Regions from separate parts of the Streptomyces sp. SAS_281 genome, predicted to be linked through region 1. Evidence: riboswitches for the same ligand, from Rfam matches in the RefSeq annotation. Region 1 holds a riboswitch; the other holds the start of a gene.
What was found. Region 1 has a riboswitch for glycine ahead of gcvT (glycine cleavage system aminomethyltransferase GcvT). Riboswitches for the same ligand answer to the same signal wherever they lie in the genome.

Region 1 (15,464 bases):
CGTTCTCCACCTGCTCGGGGGTGCCGCCCAGGACCTCGGCGAGGGCGCCGGCGGCCATGGAGCAGGCGGAGCCGACCTCGCCCTGGCAGCCGACCTCGGCGCCGGAGATGGAGGCGTTCTCCTTGAACAGCATGCCGATCGCACCGGCCGCCAGCAGGAAGCGGACGATGCTGTCGTCCTTCTCGGCCTCCGTCGCGCCGCCCGCCGCGAAGTTCATGTAGTAGTGCAGGACGGCCGGGATGATGCCGGCCGCGCCGTTCGTCGGGGCGGTGACCACGCGGCCGCCCGCCGCGTTCTCCTCGTTGACCGCCATCGCGTAGAGGGTGATCCACTCCATGGCGTGCGTCTGGGGGTCGCCCTCCGCGCGCAGCTGGCGGGCGGTCTTCGCGGCGCGGCGGTGCACCCTGAGGCCGCCGGGCAGGACGCCCTCGCGGGACATGCCGCGCGTCACGCACGCCTGCATGGCCCGCCAGATGCCGAGGAGCCCGGAGCGGATCTCCTCCTCGGTGCGCCAGGCGCGCTCGTTCTCCAGCATCAGCGAGGAGATCGAGAGACCGGTCTCGCGGGCCAGCCGCAGCAGCTCGTCGCCGGTGCGGAAGGGGTGCTTCAGGACCGTGTCGTCGAGCACGATCCGGTCCTCGCCCACGGCGTCCTCGTCCACGACGAAGCCGCCGCCGACCGAGTAGTACGTCTTCTCCAGGAGTGGGGCGCCGTCGGCGTCGTACGCGAAGACGGTCATGCCGTTGGCGTGGTACGGCAGCGCCTTGCGGCGGTGCAGGACCAGCTGCTCGTCCGCGTCGAAGGGGATCTCGTGCATCCCGAGCAGGTTGATCCGGCCGCCGGTGCGGATCGCCTCGACCCGTTCGTCGGCCGTCTCGACGTCGACGGTGCGCGGGGACTCGCCCTCCAGGCCGAGCAGGACCGCCTTGGGGGTGCCGTGGCCGTGGCCGGTGGCGCCGAGGGAGCCGTACAGCTCGGCCCGGATCGAGGCGGTGTGGGCGAGCAGGCCCTCGTTCTTCAGACGGCGCGCGAACATACGGGCCGCGCGCATGGGGCCGACCGTATGGGAGCTGGACGGGCCGATGCCGATCGAGAACAGGTCGAAGACCGAGATGGCCACGGGGGAACTCCTCAAAGTTGGTAGACGCCGTTGTCTGCCGGGTGGTGCGGTACGGGCGCGCGGGCGGCCCGGAGTGCAAGAGACAAAGCGGAGGGGACAAGGGACGGGGCACCCGCCCACTGTTCAGTGTGCGGGTGCCCCTCCCGTAGGCGCGAATGCGCCGGGTCGGCTACTTCAGGCCGGGGTACAGCGGGAACTTCTCGGCCAGCTTCGCGACCCGGGCCTTCAGGCCGTCCGCGTCGTAGGACGGCTTGAGGGCCGAGGCGATGATCTCGGCGACCTCGGTGAAGTCCTCGGCGCCGAAGCCGCGGGTGGCCAGGGCCGGGGTGCCGATCCGGAGGCCGGAGGTGACCATCGGCGGGCGCGGGTCGTTGGGGATCGCGTTCCGGTTGACCGTGATGCCGATCTCGTGGAGCCGGTCCTCGGCCTGCTGCCCGTCCAGCTCGGAGTTGCGCAGGTCCACCAGGACCAGGTGCACGTCGGTGCCGCCGGACAGGACGGAGACGCCCACCTCGGTGACGTCGGGCTGGACCAGGCGCTCGGCCAGGATGCGGGCGCCCTCCAGGGTGCGCTGCTGGCGCTCCTTGAACTCCTCGCCCGCCGCGACCTTGAAGGAGACCGCCTTGGCCGCGATCACGTGCTCCAGCGGGCCGCCCTGCTGACCCGGGAAGACCGCCGAGTTGATCTTCTTGGCGAGCTCCTGGGTGGAGAGGATCACACCGCCGCGCGGACCGCCGAGGGTCTTGTGCGTGGTGGTGGTGACGACGTGGGCGTGCGGCACCGGGTTGGGGTGCAGGCCCGCGGCGACCAGACCGGCGAAGTGCGCCATGTCGACCATCAGGTACGCGCCGACCTCGTCCGCGATGCGGCGGAAGGCGGCGAAGTCCAGCTGACGCGGGTACGCGGACCAGCCGGCGACGATCAGCTGCGGCTTGGACTCCTTGGCCAGGCGCTCGACCTCGGCCATGTCCACGACACCGGTGTCGTCCACGTGGTACGGGACCACGTTGTAGAGCTTGCCGGAGAAGTTGATCTTCATGCCGTGGGTCAGGTGACCGCCGTGCGCCAGGTTCAGGCCCATGATCGTGTCGCCCGGCTTCAGCAGCGCGAACATCGCGGCGGCGTTCGCCTGCGCACCGGAGTGCGGCTGGACGTTCGCGGCCTCGGCGCCAAAGAGCGCCTTGATCCGGTCGATCGCGATCTGCTCGACCACGTCGACGTGCTCACAGCCGCCGTAGTAGCGGCGGCCGGGGTAGCCCTCGGCGTACTTGTTGGTCAGGACGGAGCCCTGCGCCTCCATGACCGCGACCGGAGCGAAGTTCTCCGAAGCGATCATTTCGAGCGTGGACTGCTGGCGCAGGAGCTCGGCGTCGACGGCGGCGGCGACGTCCGGGTCCAGCTCGTGGAGTGAGGAGTTGAGAAGCGACATCAGGTGGTCCCTTGGGGTCTTTAGTTGCCGGAGAACTCGGTGTACTCGTCGGCGGAGAGCAGGTCCTTCGGCTCCTCCGCGACGCGCACCTTGAACAGCCAGCCGCCTTCGAACGGAGCGGAGTTCACCAGCGACGGATCGTCCACGACGGCCTGGTTGGACTCCGTGATCTCACCGGTCACCGGCGAGTACAGATCGCTGACCGACTTGGTCGACTCCAGCTCGCCGCAGGTCGCGCCCGCGGTCACCGTGTCACCGACCTCGGGGAGCTGGGCGAAGACGACGTCACCGAGCGCGTTGGCCGCGTGCTCGGTGATGCCGACGGTGGCCACACCGTCCTCGGCGGGCGACAGCCACTCGTGCTCCTTGCTGTACCGCAGCTGCTGGGGGTTGCTCATGGTCTGAATTCTCCTGTACGCGGGGAGTGCGGATGAACGGTGGTCTTACGGTGTGAGACGGGACCGTGTCACGTACGCGACACCGGCCGGGTCCTACGGTTCTACTTCTTGCGCTTGTAGAAGGGGAGCGCCACGACCTCGTACGGCTCGTGGCTGCCTCGGATCTCCACCGCGACTCCTGCGGTGCCCGGCTCGGCGTGCGCCGCGTCGACGTACGCCATGGCGATCGGCTTGCCCAGGGTGGGGGAGGGGGCGCCCGAGGTGACCTCGCCGATGACCTGACCGCCGGCGACGACCGGGAACCCGGCGCGCGGCACCCGGCGGCCCTCGGCGACCAGGCCGACGAGCTTGCGGGGCGGGGCGGTCTCGGCGCGCTCGGCGGCGGCCTCCAGCGCCTTGCGGCCGACGAAGTCGCCGTCCTTCTCGAACTTCACGACCCGGCCGAGCCCGGCGTCGAACGGGGTCAGCGAGGTCGTCAGCTCGTGCCCGTACAGCGGCATGCCCGCCTCCAGGCGGAGCGTGTCACGGCAGGAGAGGCCGCACGGGATCAGGCCGTGCGCGGCGCCCGCCTCGGTGAGCGCCTGCCACAGCTGCTCCGCGTGACCGGGTGCGACGAACAGCTCGAAGCCGTCCTCGCCGGTGTAGCCGGTACGGGCGATCAGCGCGGGCACCCCGGCGACCGTGCCGGGCAGTCCGGCGTAGTACTTCAGACCGTCCAGGTCGGCGTCGGTCACGGCCGCGAGAATCGCCGGGGACTCGGGGCCCTGGACGGCGAGCAGCGCGTACGCGTCGCGGTCGTCGCGGACCTCGGCGTCGAAGCCGGCGGCGCGCGCGGTGAGCGTGTCCAGGACGAGCTGGGCGTTGCCGGCGTTGGCGACGACCATGTACTCCGTGTCCTGGAGGCGGTAGACGATCAGGTCGTCCAGGATGCCGCCGTCCTCGGCGCAGATCATCGTGTAGCGGGCCCGGCCGGTCGAGACCGTGCCGATGTTGCCGACCAGCGCGTAGTTCAGCAGGTCCACCGCCTGCGGGCCGGTGACGGTGATCTCGCCCATGTGGGACAGGTCGAAGAGGCCGGCCTTCGTGCGGACGGCGTTGTGCTCGTCGCGCTCGCTCGCGTACCGCAGCGGCATGTCCCAGCCCGCGAAGTCGGTCATGGTGGCGCCCAGCGAACGATGCAGGGCATCGAGGGCGGTGAGACGGGGGGTGCTGCTCATGAAAGGGCTCCCAGGGCATGACGACGGCGAGGACGATCCCTCCCCATCTGTCATCGGAACCTGAGAGGTTCGCCGAGAGGCCCCGCGGGGGTCGGCTTGCACCTTGGGTGGAGCCGCCGGGCGGCTCGCTTTTCAGATCTGCCTCATCCACGCGGTACGGGGCCTGAGAGATTCAAGGGAGGATCTTGCTCCTTCGGCGCCCGGCACGGTGACCGGGACTCTCCCGCGCGGATTCAAGCGGCCTGTATGCAGTTGGCGGGGTCATCATCGCACGCATTCCGGGGGAGCGGCGCGCCGGGAGCGGTGCCGCTCGTCACGGTCTTCCGGCGGGTCGGACGGTTGTGCCGCATTACCTTTTCTTTACACTTCTGGGGTAGGTACCGGTCCTGCACGCGTCGGCCGTACGGCCAGGGGGAGGCGATGACGTTGCGCTACGCGACGACCGCGGGAACGACGAGCACCGCACTGCCCGCGCAGTCCGGCTCACCGCCCCGGCAGGCGGTGGGCACGCATCCGCCCGTCGTCCGGGACCTGCGCGGCCGGGCCGGGCGCGGCCCGCGCGCCCTGCGCTTCGCCGCCGGGGACGTCGTGGTGGTCTCCGGACTCCCCGGCAGCGGCAAGTCGACCCTGCTCTCCCGCACCGCCCCGGCGCACGCGGTCGACTCCCAGGACACCCGGGACCGCTGGGCCCGCCGGCTGCCCCGCTTACTCCCGTACGTCCTCTACCGCCCGCTCGTGCGCCTCGCCCACTACCGGGGCCTGCGGCGGGTGCTGCGCTCCGGCGCCTCCGTCGTCGTCCACGACTGCGGTACGCAGAGCTGGGTCCGCGCCCTGCTCGCCCGCCATGCCCGGCGCCGGGGCACCGGTCTGCACCTGGTCCTGCTCGACGTCTCCGCCCGGACCGCGCGCGAGGGCCAGCGCGAGCGCGGCCGGGGCGTCTCCGCGTACGCCTTCGCCCGGCACCGCAGAGCCGTGGGGCGGCTGCTGCGGGACACCGAGGCGGGACTGCTGCCGCGCGGCTGCGCCTCGGCGGTGCTGCTCGACCGCGAGGCGGCCGGGACGCTCACGCGCATCACGTTCGCAGACGCACAGACCGACGGCTGAAAACGGACCGTCCAACAGCCGGACAGTAGCCGGGCAGGGCGGTTTCCGGACAGGCCCCAGGGCCGACGGAGGCCGGGGGAGGCCGTACCCTCTTGCTGCACGGCAACGGGGCGAGAGGGAAGCAGTGGACATTCCGGCACAGGCCGGGAGCCTGCCGCAGGGCGGCTGGCCGGCCAACGAACTCGAAGAGGTGCTGGGCGCCTCGCTCGGCACCCCGGAGGCGGGCGGCCGCCTGCTGGAGGTGCTCGGCCGCAGCCACGTCTGGGTGCCGTTGCCCAACGGCGGCGGACCCGACGCCCGGGAACTCGATCTGCCCGCGATGGAGATCGACGGCACCGCGTACGTCCCCGTCTACAGCTCCGAGCACCAGTTCCTCACCTGCGTCGGCGACCGGATGTCCTTCACCGTCGCCCCCGCCGTGGAGTTCGCCCGCGGACTGCCCCCGCGGCTCGGCATCGCGGTGAACCCGGGCGGCGCCGTCGGCCTGCCGCTGCCGCCGCCCGCCGTCGCCGAGCTGTGCCGGGCCGGGCGCACCCCGCTCGACGGCCCGGCCACCGGGGGCCGGGTCCGGCTGTACGAGCCGGACTGGAAGGAGGAGCCCGTCGACTTCCTGGCCGCCGCGGCCGGCGAGTTCCAGGAGAGCGGCGTCGTCCGCACCGCCCGCCGGGTCCTGGCCAGCATCGAGGGCGACGACCCCGTGCTCTTCGTCGGCGTCGAGTTCTCCACCTGGGACGGCGCCGGACAGAGCGCCCCGATGGACGCCCTGGGCCGGGCGCTGGGCCGCGTCGCGGTGCCGTGGCCGGTCAACCTCGTCCTCCTCGACGTGGCGCAGGACCCGGTCGCCGACTGGATGCGCGATCGGGTGCGCCCCTTCTACACGCGCGTCCCGGAGTGACGGAGGCGGCGGCCGGCGTCAAGCCGGTGACGGCGCGGCGGCATAAGCTGGTTTGATGGCCGAAGGCCGATGCCCGGTGGCCGAAGCAGAGGATCTACGAGGGGCGGGACCCAGGGTGAGTGCGTCAGGCACCGCGGCGGCCGGTCAGGTCGAGCACATGCTGCGACAGGTCGCGCCCGGGCGCTACGACGCGTACGAGGCGCTCCTCCAGGCCCTGTCGGCAGGCCGGGTCTGGATGCTCCTCTGGCACGGCCGCCCCGGCGCCCCCGACGCCCAGTACGGGAACATGGAGGTCGAAGGACTCGGCTACGCCCCGTGCGTCACCTCCCCCCAGGAGCTCACCGCCAGCGGCTGGAGCCGGGACCACGAGGTGGTCGCCGGACTGGACATCGCCCGCGCCCTCTACCCCGACCGCTGGGGCGTCTGGCTCAATCCGCACGCCCCGGGCGGCGGCGTCGGCATCCCCTGGCTGGATCTGCGCCGCATCGCGACCGGCCTCGACCGGATGCCCGCCGGGCCGCTCAGGATCAGCGAACCGGCCATCGAGATCCCGCAGTTCTACGCCCAGCTCACGCAGAACGCCCACCACACCCCCGCGATCCGCTCGCTGCGCCGCGCCTGGGTGCAGCCCGCGCTCGGCGCCCCGTACCTCGCCGTCGGCCTCGACCTGTACGACACGAGCAGGCCGTCCGTGGACGCGGTGCGCGGGATGATGCGCCAGTCGATCGGCGCCGTCCCGGAGGGCCTGCCGGTCTCCACGGTCGCGATGTCCGACGAGTACGACCCGGTCGCGATGTGGCTGCGCGTCAACTCCCGCCCCTTCTACGACCGCGAGGCGCACGCCGCGCCCGGTTACGGGTATCCGCAGGCACCCGCGTACTGAGCCCGCGTCAGACCCTCGGCGAATCGGGGGCATTGCGGGCACTTCGGCGTTCCCGTGCGAAGTGTTCCTTTTCGCTGTTTTGTGACCGGGAAGCCCGCTTGCCGAGGCCGGCTGTTCGGATATCGGTTGCATTCTGACGTCATCACGTTTGAGCAAACATTCCCCGTCAGGTCTGGCGGGTGTGCGCGCAGTGGCTGAAGACTCCCACGCAACAGGTGCTCTGTGTCCGTAGTCGCCCCCCTTTCAGGTCAGGGTCCGACGGACGCCGTCACTCGAATCGGGCTATGTAGGAGCCGCTACCGCGGCGGTCACGGGCCGGCCACCGCCGGCCGAGAGGGGTCTCCAGCGCAATGACGGCACCTATCGAGACCACCAGGGCGGATACCCGGCCCGAAGCGGTGCTGGAAGGCGCGGGCCGCAAGGAGATCGAGGGCCGCTCGCTCGGCCGCATCGCCTGGACCCGCTTCAAGCGGGACAAGGCGGCGATGGCCGGTGGCATCGTTGTCGTCCTGCTGATCCTCACCGCGGTGTTGTCCAAGCCGCTCCAGTCGCTCCTGGGGCTCGACCCCGACGCGTTCAACCAGAGCCTGGTCGACCCCGTGATGCTGGCGCCCAAGGGCGACTTCGGCGGGATCAGCTGGGACCACCCGTTCGGCGTCGAACCGCAGACCGGCCGCGACATCTTCGCGCGCATCCTCGAAGGCTCCTGGGTCTCGCTCGTGGTCGCCGTCGGCTCCACGCTGCTCTCCGTCGTCATCGGCGTCGTCATGGGTGTCGTGGCCGGGTTCTACGGCGGCTGGGTGGACAGCCTGATCAGCCGGCTGATGGACACCTTCCTGGCCTTCCCGCTGCTGCTCTTCGCGATCTCCATCTCCGCCTCCCTCCAGGGCAACGCCTTCGGGATGGAAGGGCTCACGCTGCGGATCGCGGTCCTGATCTTCGTGATCGGCTTCTTCAGCTGGCCGTACATCGGCCGCATCGTGCGCGCGCAGACGCTGTCCCTCCGCGAGCGCGAGTTCGTGGAAGCCGCCAGGTCGCTGGGCGCCCGGGGGCCGTTCATCCTCTTCCGCGAACTGCTGCCCAACCTGGTCGCGCCGATCCTCGTGTACGCGACGCTGCTGATCCCCACGAACATCCTCTTCGAGGCGGCCCTGTCCTTCCTGGGCGTGGGTATCGCACCGCCGCAGGCGTCCTGGGGCGGCATGCTCACGCAGGCGGTCGACCTCTACGAGGTGGACCCGATGTTCATGGTCATCCCCGGCATGGCGATCTTCATCACCGTGCTGGCCTTCAACCTGCTGGGGGACGGGCTGCGTGACGCACTCGACCCTCGTGGCAAGTAAACGCGGCAGTGCCGCACAGGACTAGCGAGGGGGCTTTCCTCAGCATGCAGAACAGAAAGACAGCGGCGCTCGTTGCCGTCGCGATCGCGGTGTCGCTCGCCGCCACGGCGTGCAGCAAGGACTCGGACGGCGGCAGCGGCAAGGGCGGCGGTGGCGGCGGCAACGCCAAGGCCGACGCCGGTCTGACGAGCATCGTCAACCCGAGCACCAAGAAGGGCGGAACGGTCACCTACGAGCACTCCAGTGGCCCGGACTCCCTCGACCCCGGCAACACGTACTACGGCTGGGTGCAGAACTTCTCCCGCCTGTACGCCCGTTCGCTGGTGACGTTCAAGCCGGCCGCCGGCAAGGACAGCCTCCAGGTCGTCCCCGACCTCGCCACCGGTCTCGGCAAGGCGAGCGCGGACGCGAAGACCTGGACGTACACGCTCCGCAAGGGCGTGAAGTTCGAGGACGGCTCCGAGATCACCTCGCAGGACGTCAAGTACGCCGTCGAGCGCTCCAACTTCGCGCCGGAGGCCCTGTCCAACGGCCCGACGTACTTCAAGGCGTACCTCGAAGGCGGCGACAAGTACAAGGGTCCGTACAAGGACAAGTCCGCCGAGGGTCTGAAGTCCATCGAGACCCCGGACAAGTACACGATCGTCTTCCACCTGAGCAAGCCGTTCGCGGACATGGACTACCTGGCCGCGTTCTCGCAGACCGCGCCGATCCAGCAGAAGGCCGACACGGGCGCCAGCTACGTCCAGAAGATGGTCTCCTCGGGTCCGTACAAGTTCTCGGCGTACGACGAGAGCAAGGGCGCGACCCTGGTCCGCAACCCGGAGTGGGACCCGAAGACGGACCCGATCCGCAAGGCGCTGCCGGAGAAGATCCAGCTCAAGTTCAACGTCAACCCCACCACGGTCGACGAGCACCTGCTCAACGACGAGACCACCGCGGACATCGCGGGCACGGGTCTGCAGTCCAAGACCCAGCCCAAGGTCCTGGTCAAGGCGGCGGAGAAGGCGAAGACGGACAACCCGTACGCCGGCGCCCTGCAGTACCTCGCGCTGAACGTCAACGTGAAGCCGTTCGACAACGTCGAGTGCCGCAAGGCCGTCCAGTACGCCGTCGACAAGAAGAGCATGGTCGACTCGATCGGCGGCCCGGTCAAGGGCGACCCGGCGAGCACGGTCATCCCCCCGACCGTCGCGGGCTACAAGAAGTTCGACCTGTACCCGACCGAGGGCAGCAAGGGCGACGCGGCCAAGGCCAAGGAGCACCTGGCCAAGTGCGGTCACCCGGACGGCTTCAAGACCACGCTGACGGCGCGCTCCGACCGTCCTGACGAGGTCACCGCCGCCACGCAGCTGCAGAACAGCCTGAAGGCCATCGGCGTCACCGCCGAGATCAAGCAGTTCCCGGCGGACAAGTACTTCACCGACTTCGCGGGCGTCCCGGCCTGGGTCCACAAGAACAACGCGGGCATGATGATGATGGCCTGGGGTGCCGACTGGCCGACCGGCTTCGGCTTCCTCGACCAGATCGTCAACGGTTCGGCCATCAAGCCCTCCGGCGGCACCAACCTGATGGAGCTGAACGACAAGGGGATCAACGAACTCCTCGTCAAGGGCATCGGCACCGTCGACACCGCGCAGCGCAACGCCACGTGGGGCGAGGTCGACCAGAAGGTCATGGAGAACGCCTCGGTCGTTCCCCTCTTCTACCGCAAGAACCTGCTCTACCGCCCGGACTCCGCGGCGAACGTCACCGTCACCGACGCGTACCTCGGCATGTACGACTACGTGCTCATGACGTCCACCAAGTAGCGCCTGTTCATCAAAAGCATCCCCTGAAAGGCAGGTGAAGGCGCCGGGCGGCGGGGTTTCCCGCCCCACCCGCCCGGCGCCGCACGGCTGTGGCTGCGTATATCATCCGACGCGTATTCGCCGCGGTGTTGCTGCTGCTGGTGGTCAGCGCAGTCACGTTCGCGATCTTCTTCCTGGTGCCCCGCCTCGGCGGGCAGACCCTCGACTCCATGGCCGCCCAGTACGTGGGGAAGAGCCCCGACCCCGACGTCATCGCCGCGGTCAAGAAGAACCTGGGGCTGGACCAGCCCCTGTACCTCCAGTACTGGCACTTCATCAAGGGCATCGTGGCCGGCGCCCAGTACCAGTTCGGCCCGGACCCCGTCACGTGCAGCGCCCCGTGCTTCGGCTACTCGTTCAAGACGCACACCGAGATCTGGCCGCAGCTCGTGGACCGGGTCCCGGTCACGCTGTCGCTGGCCGTCGGTGCCGCCGTCATCTGGGTCGTCTCGGGTGTCGCCATCGGTGTCGTCTCCGCGCTGAAGCGGGGCTCGCTCTTCGACCGCCTCTCCATGGGCGTCGCCCTCGCCGGCGTCTCCCTCCCGATGTTCTTCACCGGCCTGGTCGTCCTGGCGCTCTTCGGCAACGGGGAGTACGTGCCCATCACCGAGGACCCGGTCGCCTGGGCGGGCAGCCTCGTCCTGCCCTGGTGCACGCTCGCCCTGCTCTACTCCGCGCTCTACGCCCGGCTCACCCGGGCCGGGATGCTGGAGACCATGAGCGAGGACTACATCCGGACCGCGCGCGCCAAGGGCCTCCAGGAGCGCAAGGTGGTCGTCAAGCACGGGCTGCGGTCCGCGCTCACCCCGCTGGTCACGATCTTCGGCATGGACTTCGCGCTGCTCCTCGGCGGCGCGGTCATCACCGAACGCGTCTTCTCCTTCCAGGGGCTCGGCGCCTTCGCGATCCAGGGCGTGACCACCGCCGACCTGCCCAAGGTGATGGGCGTGACCCTGGTCGCGGCCTTCTTCATCGTCATCTGCAACCTGCTGGTGGACCTCGTGTACGCCGCGATCGACCCCCGGGTGAGGCTCTCATGAGCGGCGCGACCAAGAAGGACTCGACCAAGGACTCGGCCACGAAGGACTCCCGGGCGGACGGGTCGGTCCCGGCCCCCCGCTCGGGCGACGGCCACCCGTTCCTCTCCGTACGCGACCTCAGCGTCCACTTCGACACCGACGACGGCCTGGTCAAGTCCGTGGACGGCGTCAGCTTCGACCTGGAGGCCGGCCGGACCCTCGGCATCGTCGGCGAGTCCGGCTCCGGCAAGTCCGTGACCTCGCTGGGGATCATGGGCCTGCACACCTCGGAGCGGGCCCGGATCGGCGGCGAGATCTGGCTGGAGGGCGAGGAGCTGATCGGCGCGGGCGCCGAGCACGTACGGCGGCTGCGCGGCCAGAAGATGGCCATGATCTTCCAGGACCCGCTGTCCGCCCTGCACCCGTACTACACGATCGGCACCCAGATCGTGGAGGCCCACCGGGTCCACCACAAGGTCGACAAGAAGACCGCGAAGAAGCGCGCCGTCGAGATGCTGGACCGGGTCGGCATCCCCGAGCCGCACCGCCGGTTCGACGACTACCCGCACCAGTTCTCCGGCGGTATGCGCCAGCGCGCGATGATCGCGATGGCCCTGGTCAACAACCCGCAGCTGCTCATCGCCGACGAGCCGACGACCGCCCTCGACGTCACCGTCCAGGCGCAGATCCTCGACCTGATCCGCGATCTGCAGAAGGAGTTCGGCTCCGCGGTCATCATGATCACCCACGACCTCGGTGTCGTCGCCGAGATCGCGGACGAGATCCTCGTGATGTACGCGGGCCGGTGCGTCGAGCGCGGCTCCGCCGAGAAGGTGTTCTACGAGCCCCAGCACCCGTACACCTGGGGCCTGCTCGGCTCGATGCCGCGGATCGACCGGGAGCAGACCGAGCGGCTGATCCCCGTCAAGGGATCGCCGCCCAGTCTCATCAACGTCCCGTCGGGCTGCGCCTTCCACCCGCGCTGCCCGTACGCCGACGTCCCGCCCGACAACCTCACCCGCACCGAGCGTCCCGAGCTGAAGCAGGTCGGCGACGGGCACTACTCCGCGTGCCACATGTCGCGTGAGCAGCGCGAACGTATCTGGACCGAAGAGATTGCGCCGAAGCTGTGACTGAGCTGAACAAGAAGACTCCCGCGCCGGCCGCGGCCGGGTCGGACGGGTCCGGCCCCGAACCGCTCCTCAAGGTGGACGGCCTGGTCAAGCACTTCCCGATCACCAAGGGCGTGCTGAAGCGCAAGGTCGGCGCGGTCCAGGCGGTCGACGGGCTCACCTTCGACGTGCGCCCCGGGGAGACCCTGGGCGTCGTCGGCGAGTCGGGCTGCGGCAAGTCGACCATGGGCCGGCTGGTGACCCGGCTGCTGGAACCGACCGGCGGCAAGGTCGAGTTCCAGGGACGCGACATCACCCACATGTCCGCCGGACGGCTGCGGCCGATGCGGCGCGACATCCAGATGATCTTCCAGGACCCGTACGGCTCGCTGAACCCGCGCCACACGGTCGGCGGGATCGTCTCCACCCCCTTCCGGCTCCAGGGCGTCAAGCCCGAGGGCGGTGTGAAGGCGGAGGTCCAGCGGCTGCTGGAGCTGGTCGGGCTCAACCCCGAGCACTACAACCGCTACCCGCACGAGTTCTCCGGCGGCCAGCGCCAGCGCATCGGCATCGCCCGGGCGCTCGCCCTCAAGCCGAAGCTGGTCGTCGCGGACGAACCGGTCTCCGCGCTGGACGTGTCGATCCAGGCGCAGGTGGTGAACCTGCTGGACGACCTCCAGGACGAGCTCGGGCTCACGTACATGATCATCGCGCACGACCTGTCGGTGATCCGCCACGTGTCGGACCGCATCGCGGTCATGTACCTCGGCAAGATCGTCGAGCTGGCCGACCGCACGTCGCTGTACCAGGCGCCGATGCACCCGTACACCAAGGCGCTGATGTCCGCGGTGCCCGTGCCCGATCCGCGCCGGCGCGGTGCCAAGAGCGACCGCATCCTGCTCAAGGGCGATGTGCCCTCGCCGATCTCGCCGCCCAGCGGCTGCCGGTTCCACACCCGGTGCTGGAAGGCGACGAAGGTCTGCGGGACGACCGAGCCGCCGCTGCTCCAGCTGAAGACCGGGCACCAGGTGGCCTGCCACCACCCGGAGAACGGCGAGGACCAGGTGCCGGGCGACGCCCCGCTGGTCGCGGACGTCATCACGGTCCGCTCGGCGCCCGCGGAGGAGCCCGCACAGGAGCCCGCGGCCGAGGCACCGCAGGAGCCCGCGAAGGCCGCCGAGCCCTCCGAACCCGCCCCGGACGGTACGAAGGAGTAGTACGGGCACAATTGCCCGGTGCTCAACGAACTGTTCACGCCCTCCGTCCAGCACGCGCTCGACATCGTGGGGATCTTCGTCTTCGCGATCTCGGGCGCCCTGCTCGCCGTACGCAAGAACTTCGATGTCTTCGGCATCGCGGTGCTCGCCGAGGTGACGGCGCTGGGCGGAGGGCTGTTCCGTGATCTGATCATCGGCGCGGTGCCGCCCGCAGCCTTCACGGACCTGGGGTACTTCACCACCCCGCTGCTCGCCGCCGGTCTGGTCTTCTTCCTCCACCCGCACGTGGAGCGCATCCAGGCCGGTGTGAACGTCTTCGACGCCGCCGGTCTCGGGCTGTTCTGCGTCACCGGCACGGTGAAGGCGTACGACTACGGGCTCGGCCTCACCTCGTCGGCGGCGCTCGGCCTGGCCACGGCGGTCGGCGGCGGTGTGCTCCGCGACGTACTGGCCAACGAGGTGCCGTCGCTGCTGCGCTGGGACCGGGACCTGTACGCGGTGCCCGCCATGGTGGGCGCCGCCATCATCGCGCTCTGCATCCGCTTCGACGCGCTCAACGCCCTGACCAGCGGCGCGGCCGTGATCACCGCGTTCGTCCTGCGCCTTCTCGCGCTCCGCTTCCACTGGCGGGCCCCGCGCGCCCACAACCGGCGCTCGGCGCGGGCGGAGGAGGCGTGACCTACGCGCCGAACCAAAAAGCTACCGCTCAGTAATACAATCGGTGTACGGTGCCTCCATGGCACAGGCAACCATCGGGGACAGCGAGTTCGACCAGGACACCGCGGTCACCCTGCGCGAAGAGGGCGTCTACGACGCGGAGCTCTCGGCGGGCTGGACGATCATCCAGGCCGTCAACGGCGGCTATCTCCTGGCGATGCTGGGCCGCGCGCTCGGCGAGGCCCTGCCGCACGCGGACCCGTTCTCCGTCTCCGCGCACTACCTCACCGCGTCCGTGCCCGGCCCGGCGGTGATCCGGACCCAGACCGTCCGCACCGGCCGCACCCTCTCCACCGGTCAGGCGTCCCTCTTCCAGTACGCCGAGGACGGCACCGAGGTCGAGCGCATCCGCGTCCTCGCCACCTACGGCGACCTGGACGCCCTCAGTGACGACGTCCGCACCTCCGCGAAGCCGCCGGCCATCCCGCCGCGCGAACACTGCCTCGGTCCCAGTGACGGACCGGCGCCGATCCCGGGCAGCTCCGCGATCACCGACCGGCTGGACATCAAGCTGGACCCGGCGACCATCGGCTGGGCGATCGGGCAGCCCTCCGGCAAGGGTGAGATGCGCGGCTGGTTCGGGCTGGCCGACGGCCGCGACGCCGACCCGCTCTCCCTGCTGCTCACCGTGGACGCGCTGCCGCCCACCTCGTTCGAGCTGGGGCTCAAGGGCTGGACCCCCACCATCGAGCTCACCACGCACATCCGCTGCCGTCCGGCCCCGGGCCCGCTCCGCGTCTCCATCACCACCCGCAACCTGGCGGGCGGCTTCCTGGAGGAGGACGCGGACGTCTGGGACAGCGCCGACCGCCTGGTCGCCCAGTCCCGCCAGCTCGCCCGCGCCCCGCGCGGCTGACCCCCTCCTGGTTCTCCCCGCGCGGCCGGCCCTCCCGGTCCTCGTTCTCAGGCGCCCTGTGCCGGCTCGTCGAGCCAGTGCAGGGCGCCCAGTGCGATGAGCCGCATCCGGCGCCCCGCCGTGCGGGCCACCCGCTCGTCGTCCGCCGGGCCCGCGTCCAGCAGGGCCGACGCGGTGGTCACCATGTGGTCCACATAGAGACCGCCCAGCATCAGCAGGTCCTCCTCGGCCCAGCCCTTCGACTCCGGCTCCGCCGCGAGGGCCGCCGCCACCTCCTCGGCGAACAGCCGCAGCTGCGCCGCGA
Region 2 (15,464 bases), on a different contig from region 1:
CCAGGATCTGGAGCGGATGACGCTGATGAGCGACGGGGCCACGGTCTACGAGTGCTCCTCGCCCGCCGAGGTGGTCGACCTGCTCCAGGGCGGCCAGGGCGTCTTCGGGATCGCCGTCGGAGTGGTCTGGCGGGATGTGGACGCGGCCCTGTCGCAGCTGCACGGGGAGCGCGTGGACACCGGTGAGACGCTGATCGGGCACAACCCGGCCGACGAGCTCGCCCGCCGCCGCAACCGGGCTGTCTGAGCCCCTGACAAGCCCGCCCCGGGGCGGGAACCGCGGGCGCCCGGGCCGGGCCGACACGGCGATTGTCAGTGCCGTAGGGCAGCATCGGCTGGTGTGAGAGCCTCGCCGACCATCCTGCACCTGGACATGGATGCCTTCTACGCCTCCGCGGAGCAGGCGGCGAAGCCCAGCCTGCGCGGCAAACCGGTCGTGGTGGGCGGGCTGGGGCCGCGCGGGGTCGTCGCGACCGCCTCGTACGAGGCGCGGCGCTTCGGGGTGCACTCGGCGATGCCGACGGCGCAGGCCAGACGGCTCGCTCCGAACGCCGCCTATCTGGTCCCGCGCTTCACGCTGTACCGGACCGTGAGCGACCAGGTCATGGAGCTGCTCGGCCGGCTCTCACCGCTGGTGGAACCGCTCAGCCTGGACGAGGCGTTCGTGGACCTCGAAGCGGGCGGCACGGCCGACGACACGGCCTCCGCCCTGGAGATCGGCAGGGAACTGCGCGAGGCCATCCGGGCGGTCACCGGACTGACCGGTTCCGTCGGGCTCGCGGGCTCCAAGATGCTCGCCAAGATCGCTTCCGAGGAGGCCAAGCCCGACGGGATACGCCTGATCGAGCCCGGCACCGAACGCGCGCACCTCGCGCCCATGACGGTGCGCACCCTGCCCGGCGTCGGCCCCGCCACGGCGGACCATCTTCGCCGGGCCGGCATGACGACGGTCGACGACCTCGCCGAGGCGGGCGAGGCGGAGCTGGTCCGGCTGCTCGGCAAGGCGCACGGCGCCGCGCTGCACCGGATGGCCTCCGGCTTCGACGACCGGCCCGTGGTCGCGGAGCGCGACGCGAAATCCGTATCCGTCGAGGACACCTTCGACATGGACCTGCACGACCGCGTCCGGGTGCGCACCGAGGTGGAACGGCTGGCCGACCGGTGCGTCCAGCGCCTGCGGGGCGCAGGGCGCTCGGGGCGCACGGTGGTCCTCAAGGTGCGCCGGTACGACTTCTCCACGCTGACCCGCTCCGAGACGCTGCGCGGGCCCACGGACGACCCCGCGGTCGTCCGCGAGGCCGCCGCCCGGCTCCTGGAGGCCGTGGACACCACCGGCGGGGTGCGGCTGCTCGGCGTCGGCGTCACGGGGCTCGCCGACTACACCCAGGAGGACCTGTTCGCCCAGGCCGCCGGTGCGCGGGAGGCTGCCCTCCCGGAGGACGACGCCTCCGGGCCGCGGGAGGACGCCGAGGCCCGCGCGGGCACGGCGGACGACGCGCCGGGGGCGGAGGAGGGGACCGCCGAGCAGCGGGCCGCGCGCCGCTGGCCGGCCGGGCACGACGTGCTCCACGAGGTCCACGGCCACGGCTGGGTGCAGGGGAGCGGGGTCGGCCGGGTGACCGTGCGGTTCGAGGAACCGGGCGCCACGGCACCCGGCCGGGTGCGTACGTTCCGCGTGGACGATCCCGCGCTGCGGGCCGCCGACCCCCTGCCGCTCGTCCCGGACCCGCCGGACTACTCCTCCTGGCCCGCCAGCCGGCCGAAGTCGCGGTCCGGGGCCGGTGCGCCGGGGGCCGCGTCCAGTCCGTAGTGACGGTAGAGCTGGAGCTCCTGCTCGGGGGAGAGGTGGCGGCCCACGCCGAAGTCGGGGGCGTCCTTGATGAGCGCCCGCTCGAAGGGGACGTGCAGGGCGTCGTCCACGAATTCACTGGGCTCCAGGGGGACGAAGGCGTCCCGGCTGAAGAGCCCGGTGCGCACGGCCGCCCATTCGGGGACGCCGGTCGCGTCGTCGAGGTACACCTCGTCCACGGTCCCGATCTTGGTGCCCCTGCGGTCGAAAGCCTTGCGGCCGATCAGGCTGCGCGGGTCGATATCGGTCTGCACGGTCCCTCCCACACGGGTCGCGGCTGGTCCACAGGGACTACAGAAATGCAGTTCCGTGGTCTTGGCCACTCGAGAATTCTCGTCGTGTACCCCGCTGGTAGGCTGGCCATGGCTGCTGACCCCGTGCGGGAGAGTCGTCCGGAGCCGATCCGGAGGACGCCGAAGGAGCAAATCCTCCCCGGAATCTCTCAGGCCCCCGTACCGCACGGACGAGGTCACTCTGGAAAGCAGGGCGGGTTGCGCGCGGCCGATGGGCCGTACGGAGCTTCTCCCTCACCGACGGTGAAAGCCGGCGCCCGCGTGGTGCCGGTGAAGCTCTCAGGTTGAGATGACAGAGGGGGAGGCCGTCAGGGCACCCGGCGCCGCGGTGCCCCTCGCAGGTCGTGACAGACCAGGAGGCCTCCACCATGACCCCCCGTCGCACCCCGCTCACGCAGCTGGAACAGGGCATCCCCTTCGAGCAGCGCCACATCGGCCCCGACGCCGAGGCGCAGGCGAAGATGCTCGCCCAGGTCGGCTACGGCTCGCTGGACGAGCTGACCGCGGCCGCCGTGCCCGACGTGATCAAGAGCACCGAGGCGCTGGCCCTCCCGGAGGCCCGGACCGAGGCCGAGGTGCTGGCCGAACTCCGCCGGCTCGCCGACCGCAACCAGGTCCTCGCCCCGATGATCGGGCTCGGCTACTACGGCACGTTCACCCCGCCGGTGATCCTGCGCAACGTCATGGAGAACCCCGCCTGGTACACGGCCTACACGCCGTACCAGCCCGAGATCTCCCAGGGCCGCCTCGAAGCCCTCCTGAACTTCCAGACGATGGTCGCCGAGCTGACCGGCCTGCCCACCTCCGGCGCCTCGCTGCTCGACGAGGGCACCGCCGCCGCGGAGGCCATGGCGCTCGCCCGGCGCGTCGGCAAGGTGAAGAACGGTGTCTTCCTGGTCGACGCCGACACCCTGCCGCAGTCCGTCGCGGTCATCGAGACCCGCGCCGAGCCGACCGGCGTCGAGGTCGTCGTCGCCGACCTCAGCGACGGCATCCCGGCCGAGGTCGCCGAGCGCGGCGTCTTCGGTGTGCTCCTCCAGTACCCGGGAGCCTCCGGGGCCGTCCGGGACCTCAAGCCCGTGATCGACCAGGCGCACGAGCTGGGCGCCGTCGTCACCGTCGCCGCCGACCTGCTGGCCCTCACGCTGCTCACCTCGCCCGGCGAGCTGGGCGCCGACATCGCCGTCGGCACCACGCAGCGCTTCGGCGTCCCGATGGGCTTCGGCGGCCCGCACGCCGGCTACATGGCGGTCCGCGACAAGTTCGCCCGCAGCCTGCCCGGCCGCCTGGTCGGCGTTTCCGTGGACGCCGACGGCAACAAGGCGTACCGCCTGGCCCTCCAGACCCGCGAGCAGCACATCCGCCGCGAGAAGGCCACCAGCAACATCTGCACCGCCCAGGTGCTGCTCGCCGTCATGGCCGGCATGTACGCCGTCTACCACGGCCCCGAGGGGCTGCGCACGATCGCCCGGCGCACCCACCGCTACGCCGCGATCCTCGCCGAGGGCCTGCGCGCCGCCGGGATCGACGTGCTGACCGGCTCCCACTTCGACACGCTCACCGTCCGCGTCCCCGGCAGGGCGGGCGAGGTCGTCGCGGATGCCCGGGAGCGCGGGGTCAACCTGCGCCTGGTCGACGCCGACACCGTCTCGGTGGCCTGCGACGAGACCACGACCCGCACCCAGGTCGCCGCCGTCTGGGCCGCCTTCGGTGCCGACGGGGACGTCGAGGCGCTGGACGCCACGACCGAGGACGCGCTGCCCGAGGCGCTGCTGCGCACCGACACGATCCTCACCCACCCGGTCTTCCATCAGCACCGGTCCGAGACCGCGATGCTGCGCTACCTGCGCAAGCTCGCCGACCGCGACTACGCGCTGGACCGAGGCATGATCCCGCTCGGCTCCTGCACCATGAAGCTGAACGCGACCGCCGAGATGGAGTCGATCACCTGGCCCGAGTTCGGCGCGCTGCACCCGTTCGCGCCCGCCGAGCAGGCGCAGGGCTTCCTGACGCTCATCCGCGAGCTGGAGGAGCGGCTGGCCGAGGTCACCGGTTACGACGCGGTGTCCATCCAGCCGAACGCCGGCTCGCAGGGCGAGTTCGCGGGGCTGCTGGCCGTCCGCGCGTACCACCGCGCCAACGGCGACGAGAACCGGACCGTCTGCCTGATCCCGTCCTCCGCGCACGGCACCAACGCCGCGAGCGCCGTGATGGCCGGCATGAAGGTGGTCGTCGTCAAGACCGCCGACGACGGCGAGGTCGACATCGAGGACCTGCGCGCCAAGATCGCGCAGTACCGCGACGAGCTGGCCGTGCTCATGATCACCTACCCGTCGACGCACGGTGTCTTCGAGGAGCACGTCGCCGACATCTGCGCCGAGGTGCACGACGCCGGCGGCCAGGTCTACGTCGACGGCGCCAACCTCAACGCCCTGGTCGGCCTGGCCAAGCCCGGCCGGTTCGGCGGCGACGTCTCGCACCTCAACCTGCACAAGACCTTCTGCATCCCGCACGGCGGTGGCGGCCCGGGCGTCGGTCCGGTCGGTGTGCGCGCGCACCTGGCGCCGTACCTGCCCAACCACCCGCTCCAGCCCGCGGCGGGCCCTGAGACCGGCGTGGGACCGATCTCGGCGGCCCCCTGGGGCTCCGCCGGCATCCTCCCCATCTCGTGGGCGTACGTACGCCTGATGGGTGGCGAGGGGCTGAAGCGCGCGACGCAGGTCGCCGTACTCGCGGCCAACTACATCGCCAAGCGTCTCGAACCGCACTACCCGATCCTGTACAACGGCCCGGCCGGTCTGGTGGCGCACGAGTGCATCGTGGATCTCCGGCCGATCTCCAAGGCGACCGGCGTCAGCATCGACGACGTCGCCAAGCGGCTCATCGACTACGGCTTCCACTCGCCGACCATGTCGTTCCCGGTCGCCGGCACGCTGATGATCGAGCCGACCGAGAGCGAGGACCTCGCTGAGCTGGACCGCTTCTGCGACACGATGATCGCGATCCGTGCCGAGATCGAGAAGGTGGCGTCGGGGGAGTGGAGCGCGGACGACAACCCGCTCGCCAACGCCCCGCACACCGCCGCCGCGCTCGGCGGGGAGTGGGAGCACGCGTACAGCCGCGAGGAGGCGGTGTTCCCGGCCGGTGTCTCGGCCGCCGACAAGTACTGGCCGCCGGTGCGCCGCATCGACGGGGCGTTCGGTGACCGCAACCTCGTCTGCTCGTGCCCGCCCCTGGACGAGTACGACAACTGATCAGGTGATCGGAGCGGTGTGACGCGGACACGCGTCGGGGCCGGTGCGGAGACACTCCGGGCCGGCCCCTTTTCCGTACCCGGCCGGTCAGGCGGCCTTGACCACCCGGCTCGCCGCCAGGGGCCTGTGCGGGGCGATGATCTGCCCGTCCGGAAGCAGCTCACCGGTGTCCTCGAAGAGCAGGACGCCGTTGCACAGCAGGCTCCAGCCCTGCTCCGGGTGGTGTGCCACCTGGCGGGCGGCCTCCCGGTCGGCTGAGTCGGCTGTCGGGCAGGGTGGCTGGTGCTGGCACATGGAGGGGTTCTTTCGCTGCGTCGAGTTGAGTGGCCTGCGGTGTGAAGAGGTGTTCATGACCGCCCCCGTATCGATCGGTCGCATCCCAGTGTTGCCCTACCGGCGACAATCCGCAGGGATTTCGCCGCAGCGCTTCCACTCCGCCCATGACGCGTCACCCGCCCGGACGGTGCAGCTCAACTGCACTGTCACTTCGGGTGGTTCGGGGTGGCCGGATGGGACTAGTCCGGATGGGCGGGGGTCGTACACGCGTCCGCGTGCTGTGCCCCGCCGCCGGAAGGGGCGACGGGGCACAGCACGCGGAGGGGGCGGCCGCCGGTCTCAGGCCGGGGCCGGCGAGCCCAGCAGCGGTCCCGGGCCGGGCGTGATGCGGGTGGTGATCACCGGCAGCAGGTCGGCGGCCCGGTGCGGCCGGTGGGCGGCGAAGCCGGGAGGCGCCGGGGACAGCGGCACGAGCACGTCGTCCGGCGCGGGCGCCCCGCAGGAGGCGTCCGCCGTGGGGTCGCCGTGCAGCCACAGGGCCAGCATGTACAGGTCGGGGATGGACAGCAGCCTCGGCTGGTAGGGACCGCTCATGCCCTCCGCCTGGCGCAGCGCCAGCTCCGTCGATGCGATGTACGGGCCCTCGAAGAAGTGCGAGAAGGTCCAGCCGTCCGCGGTGAGCATGGTGTCCGCCGCCGCCACCGCCCGGTCCGTGCTGCGGATCTGGAAGCGCCAGGCGGCGAGCCGGGTGGCGGGTGCGAGGTCGCCCGGGGCGACGCCCAGCACATGGACGGGCAGCGGGTGTTCGGGGCTCAGAGGTCCCTGTGCGGACCGCAGGGCGGGCGTGCGGGCCTCGCGGACGGCGGTCGGTGAACCGAGCGCCGCGAGGACGCTGCGCAGCGCGGGCGCGGGGGCCGGGGGAACATGCAGCGGCATATTGGGTCGCCTCTCACTTCGGAGACACGGTGGTGCGCGGGCGGGTGCGGACGGCGTTGTCGGCGTGCGGGGCCAGAGGAGGCCGGTGACTGAGCCGGTGCGTCAACTCTCTGCCTCGTCCGCGGAGTTTATACGACACGTGTTCACGCGGTGTTTCCACTAGCCGCCACGGCTATTGCCGACAAGGCGGTATCCGGACTTTATTATGCGGAGATCATGCTGATTCGGCGCGAGCGGCGCAGCCGCCGCCTCGGGTTTTTCCCGCGCTGCGGTCGGCCGAAACCCGTCGGGGCTTTACGGACCCGCCGTACGGGGAAACCGCCCGCTGCGTCATGCCGAGTGAATGTGCCCGGGGCCCCCGCGCACAGATTAGCGTGTGTGCGCCGTCCGCGGGGCGTTACGGATCACGTCCTGCGGGCATTATCGATCGTGATGCGGGCGGCCCGGGCCGCGTGCCGGCCACATGAGGAGGACACTTCGATGGGGGAGAAGGTCGTCGCGGGCGCCTTTGACCTGTCCGACCGGCAGAGGTACCGGAAGAAACTGCAACAGTGCCTGGAGGCGCTGTCCGGACTCCTCGCCGAGCGGCGGTTCGAGCGGCCGCGCAACCTCATGGGCATGGAGATCGAACTCAATCTCACGGGCGCCGACGCCATGCCGAAGATGTTGAATGGGCAGGTGCTGGAGCGCATCGCGAGTCACGATTTCCAGACGGAACTGGGGATGTTCAATCTTGAGGTGAACATAGTCCCCCATCATCTGTCGGGGCGTGTTCTGGATCAGTTGGCCGAAGAGCTGAGGACCGGGCTCGGATATGCCGACCGCAAGGCCGGTGAAGTCGATGCCGGGATCATGATGATCGGAATCCTGCCGACGCTCGGCCGCGACGACATGGTCCGGTCCAATCTCTCCGACGTCGACCGCTACGCCCTCCTGAACGATCAAATGCTGGCGGCGCGCGGGGAGAGTTTCTCGCTCGATATCGAAGGCGTCGAGCGGCTGGTCGCCACCGCCGGATCGATCACCCCGGAGGCGGCCTGCACCTCGCTGCAACTGCATCTCCAGGTCACTCCGGAACGCTTCGCCGACGTGTGGAACGCGGCGCAGACCGTCGCCGCCGTACAGGTCGCCCTGGGCGCCAACTCGCCGTTCCTCTTCGGCCGCGAGGTGTGGCGGGAGTCGCGGCCGCCGCTGTTCGAGCAGGCGACGGACACCCGGCCGCCCGAACTGCGCAACCAGGGCGTGCGGCCCAGGACCTGGTTCGGGGAGAAGTGGATCGGCTCGGTGGAGGAGCTCTTCGAGGAGAACCTGCGGTACTTCCCGCCGCTCCTGCCCATCTGCGACGAGGAGGAGCCCCTGCGCGTCCTCGCCGACGGCGGGGTGCCCCAGCTGAAGGAGCTGGTCCTCCACAACGGCACGGTCTACCGGTGGAACCGCCCGGTGTACGGGATCGCCGACGGCGTTCCGCACCTGCGTGTGGAGAACCGGGTGCTGCCCGCGGGCCCGACGGTCGCCGACGTCATCGCCAACACCGCGCTCTACTACGGCCTGGTGCGGGCGCTGGCGGGGGAGTCGCGTCCGGTGTGGACCCGGATGCCGTTCTCCGCCGCCGCCGAGAACTTCGAGACCGCGTGCCGCCACGGCATCGAGGCCGAGCTGCTGTGGCCCCGGCCCGGCCGCTCCGGTGGGCTGACGCGGGTGCCCGTGACGAAGCTGGTGCGCGACGAGCTGCTGCCGCTCGCCGCCGCCGGGCTCGACGGCTGGAACATCGAGCCGGCGGACCGGGACCACTACCTCGGCATCATCGAGGAGCGGTGCAAGCGGCGGACGAACGGCGCGTCCTGGCAGGCGGACACCTACCACCGGGGACGCGAGGCGGGCCTGGACCGGGGCGCCGCCCTCGCCGCGATGACCCGGCGCTACGGCGAGCTGATGCAGGGCGGTGACCCGGTGCACACCTGGCCGGTGGGCGTCCCGGGGCCGTGACGGGGGGCCGGTCCGCCGCCGGGCCGGCCGGCCGTCTGCCCCTACTCCGCGGCCGCACGGGCGCCCTGGGCCGCCGTCATCACCGCCTGGAGGATCACCGCCTGGATCTCGGCCGGGTCGTTCACCTGGTAGCCCCCGCCCCCGGTGACCTCGGCGATCTCCTCCAGCTCCGCGCGGTCCGCCTCGGGCCCGACGGCGATGGCCAGCAGCGGGACCGGGCGCGTCGGGTCGGCGATGGACTTCAGCTCCTCCACGAGGGCGGAGCGCGAGATGGACCGCTCGTCCTGGTTGGACCCGTCCGTGAGGATCACCACCGCGTTGAACTTGCCCTTCACATACGTGCGCTGCGCCTCCTTGTACGCGGCCAGCGCGGTGTCGTACAGACCGGTGGCGCCGTCCGGCACCGGTTGCAGCGCGGCGAACGCGGCGGCGAGCTTCTCCCGGTGGGTACCGCCCCCCTTCACGGGGTCGCCGAGCCTGGCGGTCGTCACCAGCTGCCGGTAGTCCTTGGCCCCGTCGAGCGTGGTCGCGAACTCCCAGAGCCCGATCTCGTCGTTCGGGGTGAACTGGTCGAGCGCCTGGACCAGCGATGCCTTGGTGACGTCCATCCGGGACTGGTCGCGGCCCGGCACCGTCGCGGCCATGGAGCCGGAGGCGTCGACCACGGTGGTGAGCCGCGCACTCTGTACGGTGATCGTCCACATGCCGAGCGTCTCCTGGAGCGCCTCGTCCGTCGGGGCGGGCGGCTGCGTGGCGTCGTAGGTCTGCGGCGACCGGCCGCCCGCCGCCGCGACCAGCTTCTCGTCCGCCGTTCCGTACGTGGTCCGGAAGCCGTGCTCGCGAAAGGTGCGCACGGAGCTCTCCTCGGACAGCAGGATCATGAACCGCAGCGCCGCCCGGCTCTCGTCCGTGGACTGGTGGCGCTCGTCCACCATCGTGAGCGGGTAGTTGAGCAGGGGGGTGCCGTCCTCGGGGTAGAACAGGTCCAGCTTGCCGTCGGCCGCCGACTCGGCGTTGTGGGCGAAGGCGGCCTGTTCGGAGAGGAGCACCGCCTGGTTGCGCGCCGGATTGCCCGCCTCGGCGCCCGAGCCGTCCTGCGGCAGGGTCGCCACCACCTGGGTGTCCCCGTCGGACATCCGCTGGGCGAGCAGCTTCGCGGTGGCCGCGACCCGGGTGTCGCTGTCGCCGCCCTGCTTCCCGGCGGAGACGCCGATGCTGTTGAGGGCCAGCAGTCCGGTCGCCGAGCGCGCGGGGTCGGCGGAGCCGAGACGTACCCGGTCGGACTCCATGGCCGCGCCCGTCAACTCGGCCCAGGTGTAGGTCTTCTTCGGCCAGCCGAGGCTCTTGGCGGCCCGGGGGACGGCGGCGAGCGCGACCGGTGAGGTGGCGACGGAGCCGCCGGGGGTGATGGGGGTGCCGTCCCCGGCGCCCTTGGCCCTGGTCAGCCACAGGTCCGAGTCGGGGAGCCATATCTGGTAGTCGGGGCGGCCTCCGCTCGCGAGCGCGTCCGCGACCTTGTACGAGTCACGGGCCACCACGTCCACGTCGACGCAGCGCCCGTCCGAGCGCACCTCGTCCGTACGCGCCCGGTCGGCGATGGCACGTACGGCGGGAGCGATGTCCGGGGAGGCCGCCATCGACAGATGGACGGCGCTCTCCTCGCACGACGTGGAGAACGGGAGCAGACCGCCCTGCACGGCGACCGCCGCTCCCCCCGCCACGGCGAGGACGAGCACGGTGGCGATGGCCACGTTCCGGCGGCGGCGCGGTGGACGGTCCCCGCCTCCGGCCGCCGGCCGGTCATCGGGCAAGCTGTGACGTCCCATGTCGGTGGTGCCCCTCCTTGAGGATGTACAAGGAAAAGGGGGACCACGCCATCGGCAATGGCGCTCGTCCCCCGGCCAGTCGCGCATGATCTTCGTACCTGCATTCGAGACCCTAGCGGGGCGGCGAAGGGCGTGGGACGCGAATGCACAACTGAGGGCAGGTGTACAGGTGGAGGCGGGGCGCGTGGCTGATTCTTTTCCCCAGGAGGCCGTGTCACAACGGATTCTCCGGTCCGAGACGGTGCTGGTGCTGGCGCTCTCGCTGGGGGCGAGCGGCGTGTCCGCCCTTATCAGCTTTGTCGGATCGCTGACGAAACCAGGGGGTTTGAAGGACCAGGCGGCAACCCTCAACAGCTCGGCCGCCCCGGGCCGCCCTTGGCTGGATCTCGCCTGGCAGCTCTTCGGCGTCGCGACCGCGCTGGTGCCCGTCGCGCTGGTGGCGCATCTGCTCATCCGGGAAGGGACCGGACTGCGGGTCCTCGGCTTCGACCGCACCCGGCCCGGACAGGACGTGGCACGGGGCGCGGCCGTCGCGGCGGGCATCGGCAGCGCCGGGCTGGCCTTCTACCTGGTGGCCAGGGCGGCCGGCTTCAACCTCACCGTCGTGCCCGAGTCACTGCCCGACGTGTGGTGGAAGTTCCCCGTGCTCATCCTGTCGGCCCTCCAGAACGCCGTACTGGAGGAAGTGATCGTCGTCGGATACCTGCTGCGCCGGCTGGGGCAGCTGGGCTGGACGCCGATGGCCGCACTGCTGGCGAGCTCGGTGCTGCGCGGCTCGTACCACCTCTACCAGGGCATCGGCGGGTTCATCGGCAACATGGTGATGGGCGTCGTCTTCGTGCTGCTCTACCGGCGCTGGCAGCGGGTGGGCCCTCTCGTCGCGGCCCACGCGCTGCTGGACATCGGCGCGTTCGTCGGTTACGCGCTGCTCGCCGGGAAGGTGGGGTGGCTGCCCACGCCGTGAGCCCCGGTGTCACGGGCCGACGAGGAGTTCGCCGTCCAGCACCGTGACCGCGCGGCCCGTCAGCAGGGTGCGCGCACCGCGCAGCGAGGTGTGTACGAGACCGGAGCGGGCGGAGACCTGAAGCCCGGTCAGCCGGTCGCGGCCGAGCCGGGCCGACCAGAACGGGGCCAGGGCGGTGTGCGCGCTGCCGGTCACCGGGTCCTCGTCGATGCCCACGGCCGGGAAGAATCCGCGGGAGACGTAGTCGTACGCCCGCACCGGCGCCGCGGCGGCCGTGGCGATGACGCCGCGCCGCGAGAGGGCGGCCAGCGCCGCGAAGTCCGGGGCCAGTGCCCGTACCGCCGCCTCGTCCCTCAGCTCCACCAGAAGGTCCCCGACCTGCGCACCGGTGTCGTGCACCGACAGCGGCTCCGCGCCGAGAGCCTCCGCCAGCCCGTCCGGGGCCGGCTCGGGGGTCAGCGGGGCGGTCGGGAAGTCGAGCGTGAGCGAGCCGTCCGGGTGGGCGGTCGACGTCAGCGTGCCGCACCGGGCGGCGAAGCGGACCGTGCCCGTGGCGGCGCCCGTGGTGTGCAGGACATGGGCCGTGGCGAGGGTGGCGTGGCCGCACATGTCCACCTCGGTGACCGGCGTGAACCACCGCAGCGCCCAGTCCGCCTCGCCGCCCGGCGGCAGTGGATGGGCGAACGCGGTCTCGGAGAGGTTCAGCTCGGCGGCGACCTGCTGGAGGAACGCGTCCCCGGGGAAGCCCTCGGGGCCGAACAGCAGGACGCCGGCGGGGTTGCCGGTGAAGGGGCGGGCGGTGAACGCGTCTACGGTGCGAATCCTCATGGGCCGACCGTAGAGCTCCGCCCCGGCCGGGAACCAAGGCCAATCGCGGAACAGTGGCCCCGAAACCGCGCCGGGCTTGACCTTGTCACGGTGACAAGGGGTTCACTCGGCCGCGAGGAGGTGGTCCGATGACCACGGCGAACGAGGATACGGCCGTCACACGCGCGCTGCGCGGGCTGGAGCACGGTGACGCGTCGGTGCGGTTGCGGACCGCGCTGGCGGTCGGATCGGCGCCGGACGCGCGGCTGGTGGACCGGCTCGTGGAGCGGTGCGCGACCGAACCGGAGTTCTCCGTACGGGAGATGCTGACCTGGGCGCTCACCCGGCACCCGCGGGACCTGACGGTCCCCCGGCTCGTCGGCGAGCTCCGGTCGGAGCGCCCGCAGGCCCGCGGCCAGGCCCTGCACACGCTGTCCAAGACCGGGGACCGGCGGGCCTGGCCGGCGATCACCCGGGCGCTGCTCACCGACACCGACGAGGAGGTGGCGCGCGCCGCCTGGCGCACCGCGGTCCTCCTCGTGCCCGAGGACGAGGCGCCCGCGCTCGCCGTCGTGCTGGCCGGGCAGCTCGGGCGCGGCGGACGCGAGACGCGGCTGAGCCTCAGCCGGGCGCTGATCGCCCTCGGCGCGGCGGCCGCACCGGCGCTGGACGCCGCCGCCGCGCACCCCGAGCCCCGGGTCCGCGAGCACGCGCTCGCCACCGAGGAGCTGCGGCGTGACCCGGACGCCGGGTTCGACCCCGCGATCGAGGAGGCGAAGCGGAGGGTGGCCCTCGGGGCGTACGGTCAGGAGGGGTGATGGACGGTGCTGATCGGTGAGGTGGCGCGGCGGTCCGGGGTCAGCGCGCGCATGCTCCGGCACTACGAGTCGCTGGGTCTGGTGCGGCCCACGGGGCGCAACGACGTCGGATACCGGGAGTACTCCGGCGAGGACGTCCGGCGCATCTTCCACATCGAGAGCCTGCGGTCCCTCGGCCTCTCGTTGCGCGAGGTGGGGCGCGCTCTGGACGACCCCGGGTTCAGCCCGGCCGGGTTGGTGGACGACCTTGCTCGGCGGACCCGGGAACGGATCGCGAGCGAGACGGAGCTGCTGACCCGGCTCAGCCGGATCGGCGCCGCCGAGCCGGGGGACTGGGAGGGTGTCCTGCGTACCGTCGCCCTTCTCCAGGCGCTGGGCTCCGCCAGTCCGGGGGCCCGGCAGCGGGCGGCGCTGTCCTCGGCGGGCGACGCGCCCGTGCCGGCGGAGGCCCTGGTCGAGGCGGTGCTGAGCGAGCGGGATCCGAGCGTGGCCGGCGCGCTGCGGTGGGCGCTGGCGCGGACGGGCGACAGGCTCGACCTGCTGGCGGAGGGCCTGGACTCGCCCGTCGCGGCGGTGCGCGCCCGCGCTGTGCGGGCGGTCGCCGGGATTCCGGGCGAGGCGGCGAACGCCCTGCTGCGCGACGCCCTCGCCCATCCCGACGTCGCGGTACGCCAGTACGCGGCGCCGGCGCTCGGTGCGCGCGGGGTGGCCGAGGCGGTCCCGACGCTCATCGACATGGTCGCGTACGCGGTGCGGGACGTGGACGCGGCCGACGCGCTGGGTGTGCTGGCCGCCGGTCCGGAGACGGCCGAGCGGATCGCCTCCGCGCTCGTCGGCCGCCTCGCCGACACAGCCCTCGACGCGTCCGCCCGCCGCCGCCTCACCCAGGCGCTGGCGGACATCCCGGGCCCGACGGCGACCCGGGCGCTCGGGGAACTGGCGGAGGACGGGGACCGGGGCGTGGCGGTGACGGCGGTGTACCTGCTGGGGCTGCGGGGGCGGTAGGGCGGGGTCGCGTCGCGCGGAGGGCCGCCGCCGGCTCCAGCAGGGGCCGGCCGTCCACCTCTGTCCGACGCCGGTCGTCCGGCTGCCATCCGCGGGCGGTGGCCACGTCGAGCAGGGCGCGGACGGCGCCGGGTTCGTGCAGGTTGAGGGAGGCGCCCCGGACGTACCCCACGTCCCCGGAGCCCAGGGAGCCCCGCCCGGAACGTACCGGTCCGGGCCTTCGGGGAAGACGACCCGCCGGAGCGGCCGGCTGCCGGTGCGGCGTGAGGACCTGGCGGCAGGTCCACACCCCGACCCGGACAGCCCCTGCCTGATCCGGAGGACGAAGGAGATCCTCGAACAGGCCGAGGAGGAGGACGAAGCCGAGGACGGACGGGCGGTGGCTTCGTGGCCGTCCAGGGCCACGCTCTACCGGTTGGCGGAGAAGCGGCGACGTGGGCGGCGGGAGATGTCTGGCACCGCTTCACGAGCCGCCTACGGCCCTCGGTGCTCAGGGGCGCCTCGCGTGGCACTCGTCGTCCTCTCGAACTCGGACGACGGCAGGCGCGATATCTGTCGCGCGCCTGCCGCATTGCGGTCTTTCAGCCCCGCGGTGCCACGCGGATACGGTTCCCGTCAGGATCAGCTGCGAGGAAGGTCAGCCCGAACCCCAGATCGTGAGGCTCGCGCAGGATCGTGACGCCCTTGGACTGCCACTGCTTGAAGATCGCGTCGATCTCGCCGGGCCCACCCCCGTGGATGCCCAGGCACACCTCACTGGTGCGCGGGATGTCCGGTGACAGATCCTCGGACTGGCCGGACCACAGAGCGAGGTCAGCGCCGGGCCCGAGGTCGAAGGTGATGTAGCCCGGAGTTTCGAACGAGGGGCTCAAATCGAGGAGGTCGCCGTAGAAACGAGCTGCGGCGGCAGCGTCGTTCACGTAGACGATGGACAGGACGGATGTGGTCATGGTTCCTTCTCGCAGGTCGTTGGTACGCACCCATCAGCTTGAGCGGGATATGCGCCGCGTCGTGTCGCAATTCCTGGGAAAATTGGTGGGTGACGCCAGACCGCTTCTTCTCCCTGATGCTGCTCCTCGCATCGAGAGATGCCATGACCACACAGGAACTTGCCTCGGCGCTCGGGGTGTCCCTTCGAACCATCACCCGGGACCTGAACTGGCTCCGCGACGCCGGTCTGCCGGTGACCGCGCAACGGGGTCGCCTCGGAGGCGTGACCATGCTGCCCGGGCTCGACCTCACGCGACTCACGCCGGGCGAGCGTGATCATCTGTCGCTCACCGGACTGGACGAGAAGCAACGTGCGGAGCTCGACGCATCGGTCGAAGGCCAGCGGGCGCTCTCCAAGATCGCCGCTGCACAGTCACGTCGAGTTCATGAACTCCTGCCGCTCACCGACGTAGTGCACGTGGACAGCCGCCCCTGGACCCAGGCGCACCCCTCCGGCACG

Region 2: it holds a riboswitch for glycine, as region 1 does, so the genes downstream of both, gcvP (aminomethyl-transferring glycine dehydrogenase) here and gcvT (glycine cleavage system aminomethyltransferase GcvT) in region 1, are expected to answer to the same signal.

Annotation. Positions count from the first base shown of each region.
Region 1 is NZ_JBMNDO010000088.1:15,510-30,973, reverse strand. Features, by position in the region: gene ACN6LM_RS27470 (L-serine ammonia-lyase) at 1-1,120, opposite strand, end outside; gene glyA (serine hydroxymethyltransferase) at 1,290-2,549, opposite strand; gene gcvH (glycine cleavage system protein GcvH) at 2,570-2,947, opposite strand; gene gcvT (glycine cleavage system aminomethyltransferase GcvT) at 3,049-4,164, opposite strand; glycine riboswitch at 4,307-4,400, opposite strand; gene ACN6LM_RS27450 (AAA family ATPase) at 4,585-5,268, shown strand; gene ACN6LM_RS27445 (enhanced serine sensitivity protein SseB) at 5,393-6,163, shown strand; gene ACN6LM_RS27440 (enhanced serine sensitivity protein SseB C-terminal domain-containing protein) at 6,279-7,046, shown strand; gene ACN6LM_RS27435 (ABC transporter permease) at 7,397-8,389, shown strand; gene ACN6LM_RS27430 (ABC transporter substrate-binding protein) at 8,434-10,200, shown strand; gene ACN6LM_RS27425 (ABC transporter permease) at 10,290-11,279, shown strand; gene ACN6LM_RS27420 (ABC transporter ATP-binding protein) at 11,276-12,391, shown strand; gene ACN6LM_RS27415 (ABC transporter ATP-binding protein) at 12,388-13,587, shown strand; gene ACN6LM_RS27410 (trimeric intracellular cation channel family protein) at 13,606-14,265, shown strand; gene ACN6LM_RS27405 (thioesterase family protein) at 14,324-15,160, shown strand; gene ACN6LM_RS27400 (TetR family transcriptional regulator) at 15,208-15,464, opposite strand, start outside.
Region 2 is NZ_JBMNDO010000055.1:29,557-45,020, reverse strand. Features, by position in the region: gene ACN6LM_RS21440 (MerR family transcriptional regulator) at 1-247, shown strand, start outside; gene ACN6LM_RS21435 (DNA polymerase IV) at 341-1,810, shown strand; gene ACN6LM_RS21430 (PRC-barrel domain-containing protein) at 1,735-2,103, opposite strand; glycine riboswitch at 2,220-2,317, shown strand; gene gcvP (aminomethyl-transferring glycine dehydrogenase) at 2,511-5,396, shown strand; gene ACN6LM_RS21420 (DUF5999 family protein) at 5,484-5,690, opposite strand; gene ACN6LM_RS21415 (hypothetical protein) at 6,012-6,608, opposite strand; gene ACN6LM_RS21410 (glutamate-cysteine ligase family protein) at 7,089-8,594, shown strand; gene ACN6LM_RS21405 (VWA domain-containing protein) at 8,636-10,420, opposite strand; gene ACN6LM_RS21400 (CPBP family intramembrane glutamic endopeptidase) at 10,605-11,384, shown strand; gene ACN6LM_RS21395 (PhzF family phenazine biosynthesis protein) at 11,394-12,212, opposite strand; gene ACN6LM_RS21390 (HEAT repeat domain-containing protein) at 12,341-13,009, shown strand; gene ACN6LM_RS21385 (MerR family transcriptional regulator) at 13,016-14,014, shown strand; gene ACN6LM_RS21380 (VOC family protein) at 14,596-14,964, opposite strand; gene ACN6LM_RS21375 (helix-turn-helix transcriptional regulator) at 15,054-15,464, shown strand, end outside.